Regions from separate parts of the Streptomyces sp. NPDC046939 genome, predicted to be linked through region 2. Evidence: riboswitches for the same ligand, from Rfam matches in the RefSeq annotation. Region 2 holds a riboswitch; each other region holds the start of a gene.

The links. A riboswitch is a leader RNA that binds a small molecule or an ion and turns the genes downstream of it on or off. The one in region 2 is predicted to bind cyclic di-AMP.
Positions count from the first base shown of each region.
Region 1: another riboswitch for cyclic di-AMP. It lies ahead of ABZ877_RS20945 (LysM peptidoglycan-binding domain-containing M23 family metallopeptidase); the one in region 2 lies ahead of ABZ877_RS29255 (M23 family metallopeptidase).
Region 3: another riboswitch for cyclic di-AMP. It lies ahead of ABZ877_RS29770 (M23 family metallopeptidase); the one in region 2 lies ahead of ABZ877_RS29255 (M23 family metallopeptidase).
Region 4: another riboswitch for cyclic di-AMP. It lies ahead of ABZ877_RS02835 (C40 family peptidase); the one in region 2 lies ahead of ABZ877_RS29255 (M23 family metallopeptidase).

Region 1 covers NZ_JBEYWV010000018.1:138,157-140,345, forward strand. The annotation lists gene ABZ877_RS20940 (SGNH/GDSL hydrolase family protein) at 1-232, opposite strand, end outside; gene ABZ877_RS20945 (LysM peptidoglycan-binding domain-containing M23 family metallopeptidase) at 409-1,164, opposite strand; cyclic di-AMP (ydaO/yuaA leader) riboswitch at 1,170-1,371, opposite strand; gene ABZ877_RS20950 (tyrosine-protein phosphatase) at 1,674-2,189, shown strand, end outside.
Region 2 covers NZ_JBEYWV010000030.1:101,447-103,635, reverse strand. The annotation lists gene ABZ877_RS29260 (aldo/keto reductase) at 1-166, opposite strand, end outside; gene ABZ877_RS29255 (M23 family metallopeptidase) at 215-1,258, opposite strand; cyclic di-AMP (ydaO/yuaA leader) riboswitch at 1,270-1,428, opposite strand; gene ABZ877_RS29250 (PP2C family protein-serine/threonine phosphatase) at 1,595-2,189, opposite strand, start outside.
Region 3 covers NZ_JBEYWV010000031.1:112,689-114,877, reverse strand. The annotation lists gene ABZ877_RS29775 (GntR family transcriptional regulator) at 1-390, opposite strand, end outside; gene ABZ877_RS29770 (M23 family metallopeptidase) at 615-1,406, opposite strand; cyclic di-AMP (ydaO/yuaA leader) riboswitch at 1,419-1,590, opposite strand; gene ABZ877_RS29765 (pitrilysin family protein) at 1,852-2,189, opposite strand, start outside.
Region 4 covers NZ_JBEYWV010000002.1:118,581-120,769, reverse strand. The annotation lists gene ABZ877_RS02845 (ATP-dependent Clp protease proteolytic subunit) at 1-171, shown strand, start outside; gene ABZ877_RS02840 (hypothetical protein) at 180-488, shown strand; cyclic di-AMP (ydaO/yuaA leader) riboswitch at 898-1,028, shown strand; gene ABZ877_RS02835 (C40 family peptidase) at 1,032-1,505, shown strand; gene ABZ877_RS02830 (ATP-binding protein) at 1,597-2,055, opposite strand.

The DNA.
Region 1 (2,189 bases), on a different contig from region 2:
CGAAGGTCACGAGGTCGGGGGCGAGCTCGACGGCCCTGGGGACCTGGTCGGCGACGATCTGGTCGATGAGTTTGCCGCGTACGGCGAGGTTGGCGTACTGGAAGGTGTCCTCGGGAACGCGGTCGTCGAGGAGGACGGCGAGCCGGTCGGCCCACCCGACGAAGCCGCCGTCGGGACCGGGGTCGCCGACGCCCTCGGTGAAGCTGTCCCCCACGGCCGCGTAGGACCGAATCGTTCCGCTGACCACTGCGCCGCTGAGTGCTGTCGATTCGTTTGCCACGGCCACACATCTTTCACCTTCGGATGTGACCTACGCGATCGTAACCAGGGGTTGACGAGGGGTGAGAAAACACACTCGGCGCCCGGGGAATAACTCCGGGCGCCGAGAAACACGCAGGTGCGGTGGTGTCAGATGGCGACGCCGTGCCCGCGCAGGTACGCGACCGGGTCCACGTCGGAGCCGTAGTTCGGGGACGTACGGATCTCGAAGTGCAGGTGCGGGCCCGTGACGTTGCCGGTGGCGCCGGACAGGCCGATCTGCTGGCCCGCGCTCACGGTCTGCCCGGCGGAGACGCCGAGGGACGACATGTGGGCGTACTGCGAGTAGTGGCCGTCGGCGTGGCGGATGACGACCTCGTTGCCGTACGCGCCGTCCCAGCCCGCCGAGACGACGGTGCCCGGGCCGACGGCCTTGATGGCGGTGCCGGTGGGCACGACGAAGTCGGTGCCGGTGTGGTAGCCGCTGGACCACATGGAGCCGGAGGCGTGGTAGGCCGTGCCGGTGGAGCCGGCGACGGGCTTGACCCAGCCGGAGCTGTTCGTGGTCGTGGCGGCGGCCTTGGTGGTGGTGGTCTTCTGCTCGGCGCCGTTCAGCGTGAGCTTCATGCCGGGCAGGATGCGGTTCGCGTCCGCGCCGACGACCTTCTTGTTGGCCGCGTACAGCTTCTTCCAGCCGCCGTCGACCTTCTGCGCGGCGGCGATCTTCGACAGCGTGTCGCCGGACTTGACCGTGTAGGTCCGCGCGGTGGTGTCGCCGCTCGCCGCGTGGGCGCCGGTGGCGCCGATGAGCGGCAGGGCGAGCGCGGCCCCGCCGGCCGAGACGACGGCGGCGGCGCGGGTGATGCGCTGGGTCTTCGAGCGGCGGTGCTTTGCCTTTGCGGGCATGCCGGTTTTCCTCTCCGTCGCCTACGAGGTGAGCTGTCGGGTTCGGGCTGGAGTTGCCCGGCCGCGCCCGTCGTACGGGACACGGCTTCACCCCTAGCCGCGCTGGGGACATCCCTGGCGGCGTTCTGCCTGTGGGTCCCCCGCTCCTGCCGTCACGGGTCGTGGTTCGGGAATCCGGGCGGCGGCAGGATTAGGCGTTCCGTCCGGAGTGAAAGGTGACCGTAATCGAACGGCAAAGGCGGCGACAAACACCGAATTCGCGGAAGGGGCCGATTTCTTGATCACCTCAGGGCTTTCCGCGTCACCCAGCGTCAATGACATCCCTTTTCCGCCGTTGTCCCGCTTGGGAATTCGACGGAATGCGATACCGGAAGATCGCCACGTACCGTCACCGTTATGAGCCTGCTCACCCTTCCTGTCGGGGTGGGTTCCGCAGGCCGTGTCGTATCGTCTGACCGGCGCCCGCTGACACGAGCAACGCGGCCGCATTCGACCCGGGAGGAGCCCCCGTGACGCAGCACGTCCCGTCCACCGAGCCCGAGCTGTCCGGAGTGCGCAACTTCCGTGACGTGGGCGGCCTTCCGACCGTGGACGGCCGGCGCGTGCGTCCGGGAGTGCTCTACCGCAGCGGGCACCTCGCGCACGCCACCGCCGAGGACGCCGCGTTCCTCGCCGGGCTCGGCCTGCACACGATCTTCGACTTCCGCAACGCCGCGGACCAGCGCCTGGACGGCGCCGACGTCGAGCTGCCGGGCGTGCGCAATGTGAATCTGCCGCTGACCGACCCGGCGGACGGCGCCGAGTTCTGGCGGATGGTGCGCGACGGGAACATCGACCAGCTCCGCGCCCTGCTGTCCGAGGGCCGCGCCGCCAACCGCATGATCACGTCGTACCGGGCGATCATCTCCCAGCGCACCGCCGAGCACGGCCGCGTCCTGCACGCGCTGGCCGAGGACAGCGTGCCCGCGCTCATGCACTGCGCGGCGGGCAAGGACCGGGCGGGCCTGTCGATCGCGGTGACGCTG
Region 2 (2,189 bases):
ACGAGTCGGCGGTGTCGATGAAGTTGCCGCCGCCGGCGGTGTAGGCGTCGAGCACCTCGAAGGAGGCGGCCTCGTCGGCGGTCCAGCCGAACACGTTGCCGCCGAGGGCGAGCGGGAAGACCTCCAGGTCGGAGGAGCCGAGCTTGCGCAAGGGAGAAGAAGTCATGCCGTCATTCAACGCCCCCGCGAAAGCGAGTGTTCCGTCAGACGGGCATCAGAGTGCCAGGCCCTTGCCGCGCAGCCAGGCCGCCGGGTCGACGCCGGTCGCGTCCCCGCCGGGGTGGACCTCCAGGTGGAGGTGGTCGCCGGTGACATTGCCGGTGGCGCCGACGCGGCCGATGACGTCGCCGGTGGAGACCTTCTGGCCGACGCTGACATTGAGCGACGACTGGTGGCAGAACCACAGCTCGGTGCCGTCGTCGAGGGTGAGGATCGTGCGGTAGCCGTAGGCGCCCGCCCAGCCGGCCTCGGTGATGGTGCCGCTGTGGACGGCGTAGATCGGCGTACCGGTGGGGGCGGCGAAGTCCAGGCCCGTGTGGTAGCCGGAGGACCAGAGCGAGCCGGGCTGTCCGAAGGTGCCGGTCAGCGTGTAGGAGGCGACGGGGAGCTTGTAGCTCTTGGCCAGCTTGGCGAGGCGCTCGGCCTCGGCCTTCTTCTTGGCCTCCTCCTCCGCCCTCTTCTTGTCGGCGGCGGCCTTGGCCTCGGCCTTCTCCCGCTTGGCGGCGGCTTCCTCGGCGGCCTTGCGCGCGGCGGCCTGCTCGGCCTCGGCCTGCGCCTTGGCGTCGGCGGCGTCCTGCTGCGTCTCGGCCTGCTGCATGATGCGGGCGCGCAGCGCCTCACCGGCGTCCGCGTGCCCGCCGCTCATCGCGGTGAGCGGGGCGGTCTCGGCGGGGGTGGTGGCGGGAGCGGAGTCGTCGGCCATGAGCGCGCCGACACCGGGCAGCGACGTGGCCTCCGGCAGCGAGTCCTTGACCGCGGAGAGGTCCGGCATGGATATCCGGACCGCGGGCTTGCCGCCCTGCGCGGTGGCGATGCCGCCCGCGCCGACGGCGGCGATGACGCCGACGCCGAGGACCGTGGAGCTGCGCGCGAGGCCGCCGCGCTGCCGGGCCACGCGGTGCTTGCCGCGGACGGGGCGGACGGACTCCTCGGTAGGGTTCCACTCCTCCCAGCTCTCGCGCGGGGGGCCGGCGAAGTCGCCGTCGGCGGGCTGGGCGGGGTACCCGGAGAGCTCCGGGGCAGGACGGTTCGACGCCACGGGGGCGCTCTCCTTTCCTTCCTTCTCGCCTACCGGGTTAGCTGACGGGTTCGGAGCAGGAAGGTCTCCTACGAGCACGGTCCGGCGCCCGGAAAGCGTCGGAACGATGCCTGATTCACCCCAAGTTGGTGGTTCCCCGGCTCCCTCGTGGGATTAGGCGCGTGCGCACGGAGCCGTCGCTGGTGACGGCTGGGACGACCGTGCTGCGTTATCGAACGTTAATAGACAGCGGAGGGTAATTCCAAGCCGTCCCAGGCTCGTTAAACCTCACAGTTTCTGACGTAGTGTCAATCGTTATGCGGAGCGACGCCGTTCGGTCACCCCCGGTGATGTCGATCAAGGACGGCGTACGGCGAGCAGCGCCATGTCGTCGCTGGCCCCGCCCCCGGTGTGCAGCCGCACCTCCTCGGCCAGCGTCGCGAGGAGCTCGTCGGGGCCGGGGAAGACGCGCCCGGCGAGCCGGGCCGCCGGATCGTAGAAGACACCTTTCGCGTCGCGTGCCTCGGAGAGCCCGTCCGTGTAGAGCAGCAGGGTCGCCGCGGGCGGGAACTCCGCCTCGGTCGCCCGGTCCGGCCAGGAGCCGAGTTCGCCGAGGCCGAGCGGGAGCGCCGCCTCGGCGGGGGTGATCACCCGGACCGTGCCGTCGCCGTGCAGCACGACCGGCTCGGGGTGGCCGCGGTTGAGGATGCGCAGGAGGTCGCCGCCGTGCGGGATCTCGGCGAGCACGGCGGTGGTGAACCCCTCGAAGTCGTCGATGCCGCGCCGCCGCGACCCCTCACGGGCCAGCGCCCGCTCCAGGCGCTGGGCGACCGCCTCCAGGCTGTCCTCCTGCTCGGCGGCCTCCCGGAACGCCCCGATGACGACGGCGACGGCGGCGACCGCGCCCATGCCCTTGCCGCGTACGTCGCCCACGACCATGCGGACGCCGTGC
Region 3 (2,189 bases), on a different contig from region 2:
GAACCAGCCGTCCAGCGAGCGCAAGTCCTCGTCCCGGTTCGCCCTGGAGCGCTCCCGGCCCAGCCTGACCAGGCCGCGCAGGACCTTCAGATGGGCCTCGGAGCGGCGCTGCGCCGCCCGCGCGGCGGCCAGCGGTTCGAGCAGCAGCCGGACCTCCAGGAGGTCGGCGGCCTCCTGCCCGCTGGGCTCGGCCACGCACGCGCCCGCGTGCCTGCGCGTGACGACGAACCCCTCGGCCTCCAGGGTGCGCAGCGCCTCGCGCACCGGCACGCGCGAGACCCCGTAGCGGCGTGCGAGCAGTTCCTCGGTGAGCCTGCTGCCGCGCGGGTGGACGCCCGTGACGATGTCGTCGCGAATCGCGGTGCATACCGAGTGCGCGGGAATCCGCATGATTCGACCTCCGCCTTTGATCCCCGCGCAACGCGGTCGACCAACGCCCTCGCGGGCGCGCTCCGGGCAACTTCTCCCCGACTCTATTCCACGGTTCTGGAATTTCCGACGGCGGACCGGAATTCAGGGATATTTTCTCGCCAGGAAGTCCGTGGGCGAGGCCGGGCGCACAGGGAAAAGCCCCGGCTCACCGAGCCGGGGCTTCCCGAGCGGTGCCGCGCGCGTCAGACGTTGACGCCGTGCGAGCGCAGGTACGCGACCGGGTCCATGTCGGAGCCGTACTCGGGGGTCGTGCGGGCCTCGAAGTGCAGGTGCGCGCCCGTCACGTTGCCGGTGGCGCCGGAGAGGCCTATCTGCTGGCCGGGGACGACCGCCTGGCCGACGGAGACGCCGATCGAGGAGAGATGACCGTACTGGGTGTATGTACCATCGTTCATCTTGATCACGATGTTGTTGCCGTAGGCGCCGCCCCAGCCGGCCTCGACGACGGTGCCCGCGCCGACCGCGTGCACCGGCGTGCCGCTGGCCGCGTGGAAGTCGATGCCGGTGTGGCTGCCGGAGGACCACAGGCCGCTGCTCGCCTGGTAGGCCGTGGAGACGTACGAGCCGGAGATCGGGGCGACGAAGCTGTTGAGGAGGCGCTTGCGCTCGGCCTCGCGGGCGGCGCGCTCCTTGGCCTCGCGCTCCTTGGCGGCCTTCGCCTCGGCCTCGCGCTTGGCCTCCTCCGCCTTCTTCCTCGCCTCGGCCTCGGCCTTCGCCTTGGCGGCGGCCTCGTCGGCGGCCTTCTTCTGCGCCGTCGCCTGCGCGTCGATCTGGGCGGCCATGGAGTCGCCGATGGCGATGGCCTGGGTCAGGCCGTTCTGCTCGGGGGCCGCGCCGTCGACGGCGAGCGCGGGGGCGGCGAGGCCTCCGACGACACCGGTCGTGGTGAGCGCGGCGACACCGGCGACCTGTGCGGTGGTGCGCGAGATACGGCTCGGACGACGGTGCTTCCCGGTGGCACGGGTGAACGCCATGCGGTGGTTGATCCTTTCCTTCCCTCTCGCCTACCGGGTTAGCTGACGGGTTCGGAGCAGGAAGGTCTCCTACGGGCCCTCTCCCCTGCCTCACGGCCGGAAGAGCGCCCGATTCACCCCAGGGACTGCGGTGGGTCCCCGGCTCCCCTGGCTCGCGCCGTGGGGGACTCGGCGATGACTGTCCGGTGTCGCGGGCGCGACGCATGACGGGCGGACAGCCGCACTGACGCTAAGGGGCACCTCTCTTCCGCGACAAACGGATCCCGGCTTTTGTAGCGCACACCACAGGCCAGACAGGCAACCTCCGTATCAATTCGGACATATGCCAGGGGTCATGCCGATCCATGCCGATCCATGTCGCTCATGCGGCTCATGGCCGCTCATGCCGGAGAGCCCCGGCGGCCGTGACGGCTGCCGGGGCTCCCTCGGTCGTACGGGGCGGGGGTCAGCCCGCGACGACGGTCACCTCGCCGATGCCGAGCGCCCTGACGGGCTCGGCGATCTGCGCGGCGTCGCCCACGAGGATCGTCACCAGACGGTCCGCCGGGAAGGCGTTCACGACCGCCGCGGTGGCCTCCACGGTGCCCGTCTCGGCGAGGCGGCGGTACAACTGCGCCTGGAAGTCGTCCGGCAGGTGCTGCTCGACCTGGTCGGCGAGGGTGCTCGCGACGGCCGCGGCCGTCTCGTACTTGAGCGGCGCGACGCCCACCAGGTTCTGCACCGCCGAGTCCCGCTCGGCGTCCGTCAGCCCCTCGGCGGCCAGGGTGCGCAGCACCTTCCACA
Region 4 (2,189 bases), on a different contig from region 2:
GAACGGCTGGAGGAGCTGCTGGCGCGCCACACCGGGCGGGAGAAGGACCGTGTCAGCCGGGACATCGAGCGGGACACCGTGCTCGACGCGGCGCAGGCGGTGGAGTACGGCCTGGTGGACCGGGTCGTGCCGAGCCGCAAGGGCCCTCTCGGCGCGTCGGCCGGGCGGTGACGCGCCCGATGTACCCGCCCGAGTTTCCGCCGCTGCCCGCGCTGACCCGCGCCGAGTGCGCGCTCGTGGACGGCTATCTGGCCGTGGTCGACCTGCTCGCGCGCATCAATCCGGCGCGCGGCAAGGACACGTACCGGGGGCTGCGTGCGGCGCAGGCGCTCGTGAGCCGGGCGGTGGAGCTGCGCGACGCGCTGGAGCTGATGCACCGACGGGGTGAGAGCGAGGTGCACGCCGCAACCCTGGGCCGGGCTCTGCGCGTCCTCGATGGTGAGCGGCGCACCCAGCGGATCACTTTGCCGCCAGAAACGGTCGCTTGAGGACATCTTCGACACGACAGTGTCTGTCTCGGTCTGCCTCCGGACCGAAACGGTCCAGATGGTGGACCGCCGAACAGCCTAGATACGCGTACGTCGACGAGGCGGCCCGAGTTGCGCTCCGACGGTACGCGAACCCCGGAATCAGGCGCTCCGTCGCTGGTACGGGCGTGGTCGGGGGTCGCTCCCGGGGCTCGAAAGGCGCACTGTCCACCTGAACGGGTCAAGCGTGAGGAGCCTCACTTACCGCCGGTTCAACTCGGATTCCACCCCACTTGTGCGTGAAGATCCCTTCGACGACGACAAGCCCCCGCCGCCGCGGCGGGGCGGTCCGTGCGGACGCCGAGTCCTGCCGCCGCACGGATGCCAGGTCGACAGAAGTGCATCGGCAGGAGTGGAGGACCCAGGCACGACGGGCCACCGGCCCACCTTGACGAAGGTGGGACCCGAGCGGCCCTTGGGGTGAAGCCGCAGACGCGGCCGGGCAACTTCGCCTGCCCGAACCCGACAGGTCATCCTTCACAGGCGGCAGACGAAGGGTTGCGCATGACTGCGCTCAATCGTGTTCCGTCGCTGCTGACCCGGGCCGGTACCGCTTCGGCCCTCACGCTGGCGGTCGCCGGCGCGGGGCTGATGGTCCCCGGCGCCGCGTCCGAGGCATCGGCGGCCACGGCCTCGACCAAGGCCGTGAAGGTCGCGGCCTCCAAGAAGGGGGCGCCGTACAAGTGGGGCGCCTCGGGGCCGCACCGGTTCGACTGCTCGGGGCTCACGCTCTACTCGTTCAAGCGGGCGGGCAAGAAGCTGCCGCGCACCGCGGCCCAGCAGTACAACAAGACCCGGCACGTCTCCGCGTCCCACCGCAAGACGGGTGACCTGGTCTTCTTCCACTCGGGCCGGAGCGTCTACCACGTGGGCATCTACGCCGGGAAGGGACGGATCTGGCACTCGCCGAAGACCGGTGACGTGGTGAAGCTGCAGAAGATCTGGACGAAGAGCGTCTGGTACGGCCGCGTTCGCTGAGCGGCGCGCCGCTGAAGTGAGATGCGTGGGGGCGGGGCCTGGCGCCGGGCACGCCCCCACGTGAGCGCGTACGGGCCCGTGGCGCGCCGCGTCAACAGGCGGTGCCGGGACGGGTCGCGCTGCCGTTCAGGCCGGTAATCCACGGCAGGGAGATCCACACGGTCTTGCCGCCCTCCGCCGTCGGCGCGACCGACAGGCGTCCGCCGCACTCCGCGGTGAGGCTGCGGACGATGACCATGCCCCGCCCGTTGTCCTGCGCGACCGCGGCGGGAAGGCGCTTGGGGTAGCGCGGGTGGCTGTCGGTGACGCCGATCCGCAACTGCTCGTCGCGTTCGAGCTCCACGTCGATGGTGAACGTGGGCGACTGGCCCAGCGTGTGCTGCACGGCATTGGTCGCGAGCTCCGAGACGATCAGGCGCACCGTGTCCGCCGCGTCGGTGTCCCCCGGCAACCCCCACTCGGCCAGCACGGTGCTCACGTACCGGCGTGCAGCGGAGACCGAGGCGGCATTGCTCGGCAGCGTGACGGATGCTTCCTGGTGGTCTGCCATGGCGACGTCGTCCCTTTCCCACCGAAGCCCCACCCGCGACTCAGGCGGTTCGCTGGCGTGTGGCCTCCGACTTCTGCTTCGCGCCAGAGTGCCACTCGGATGCCCTTCGGTGCTGTCGATCCCCCAAGATATGC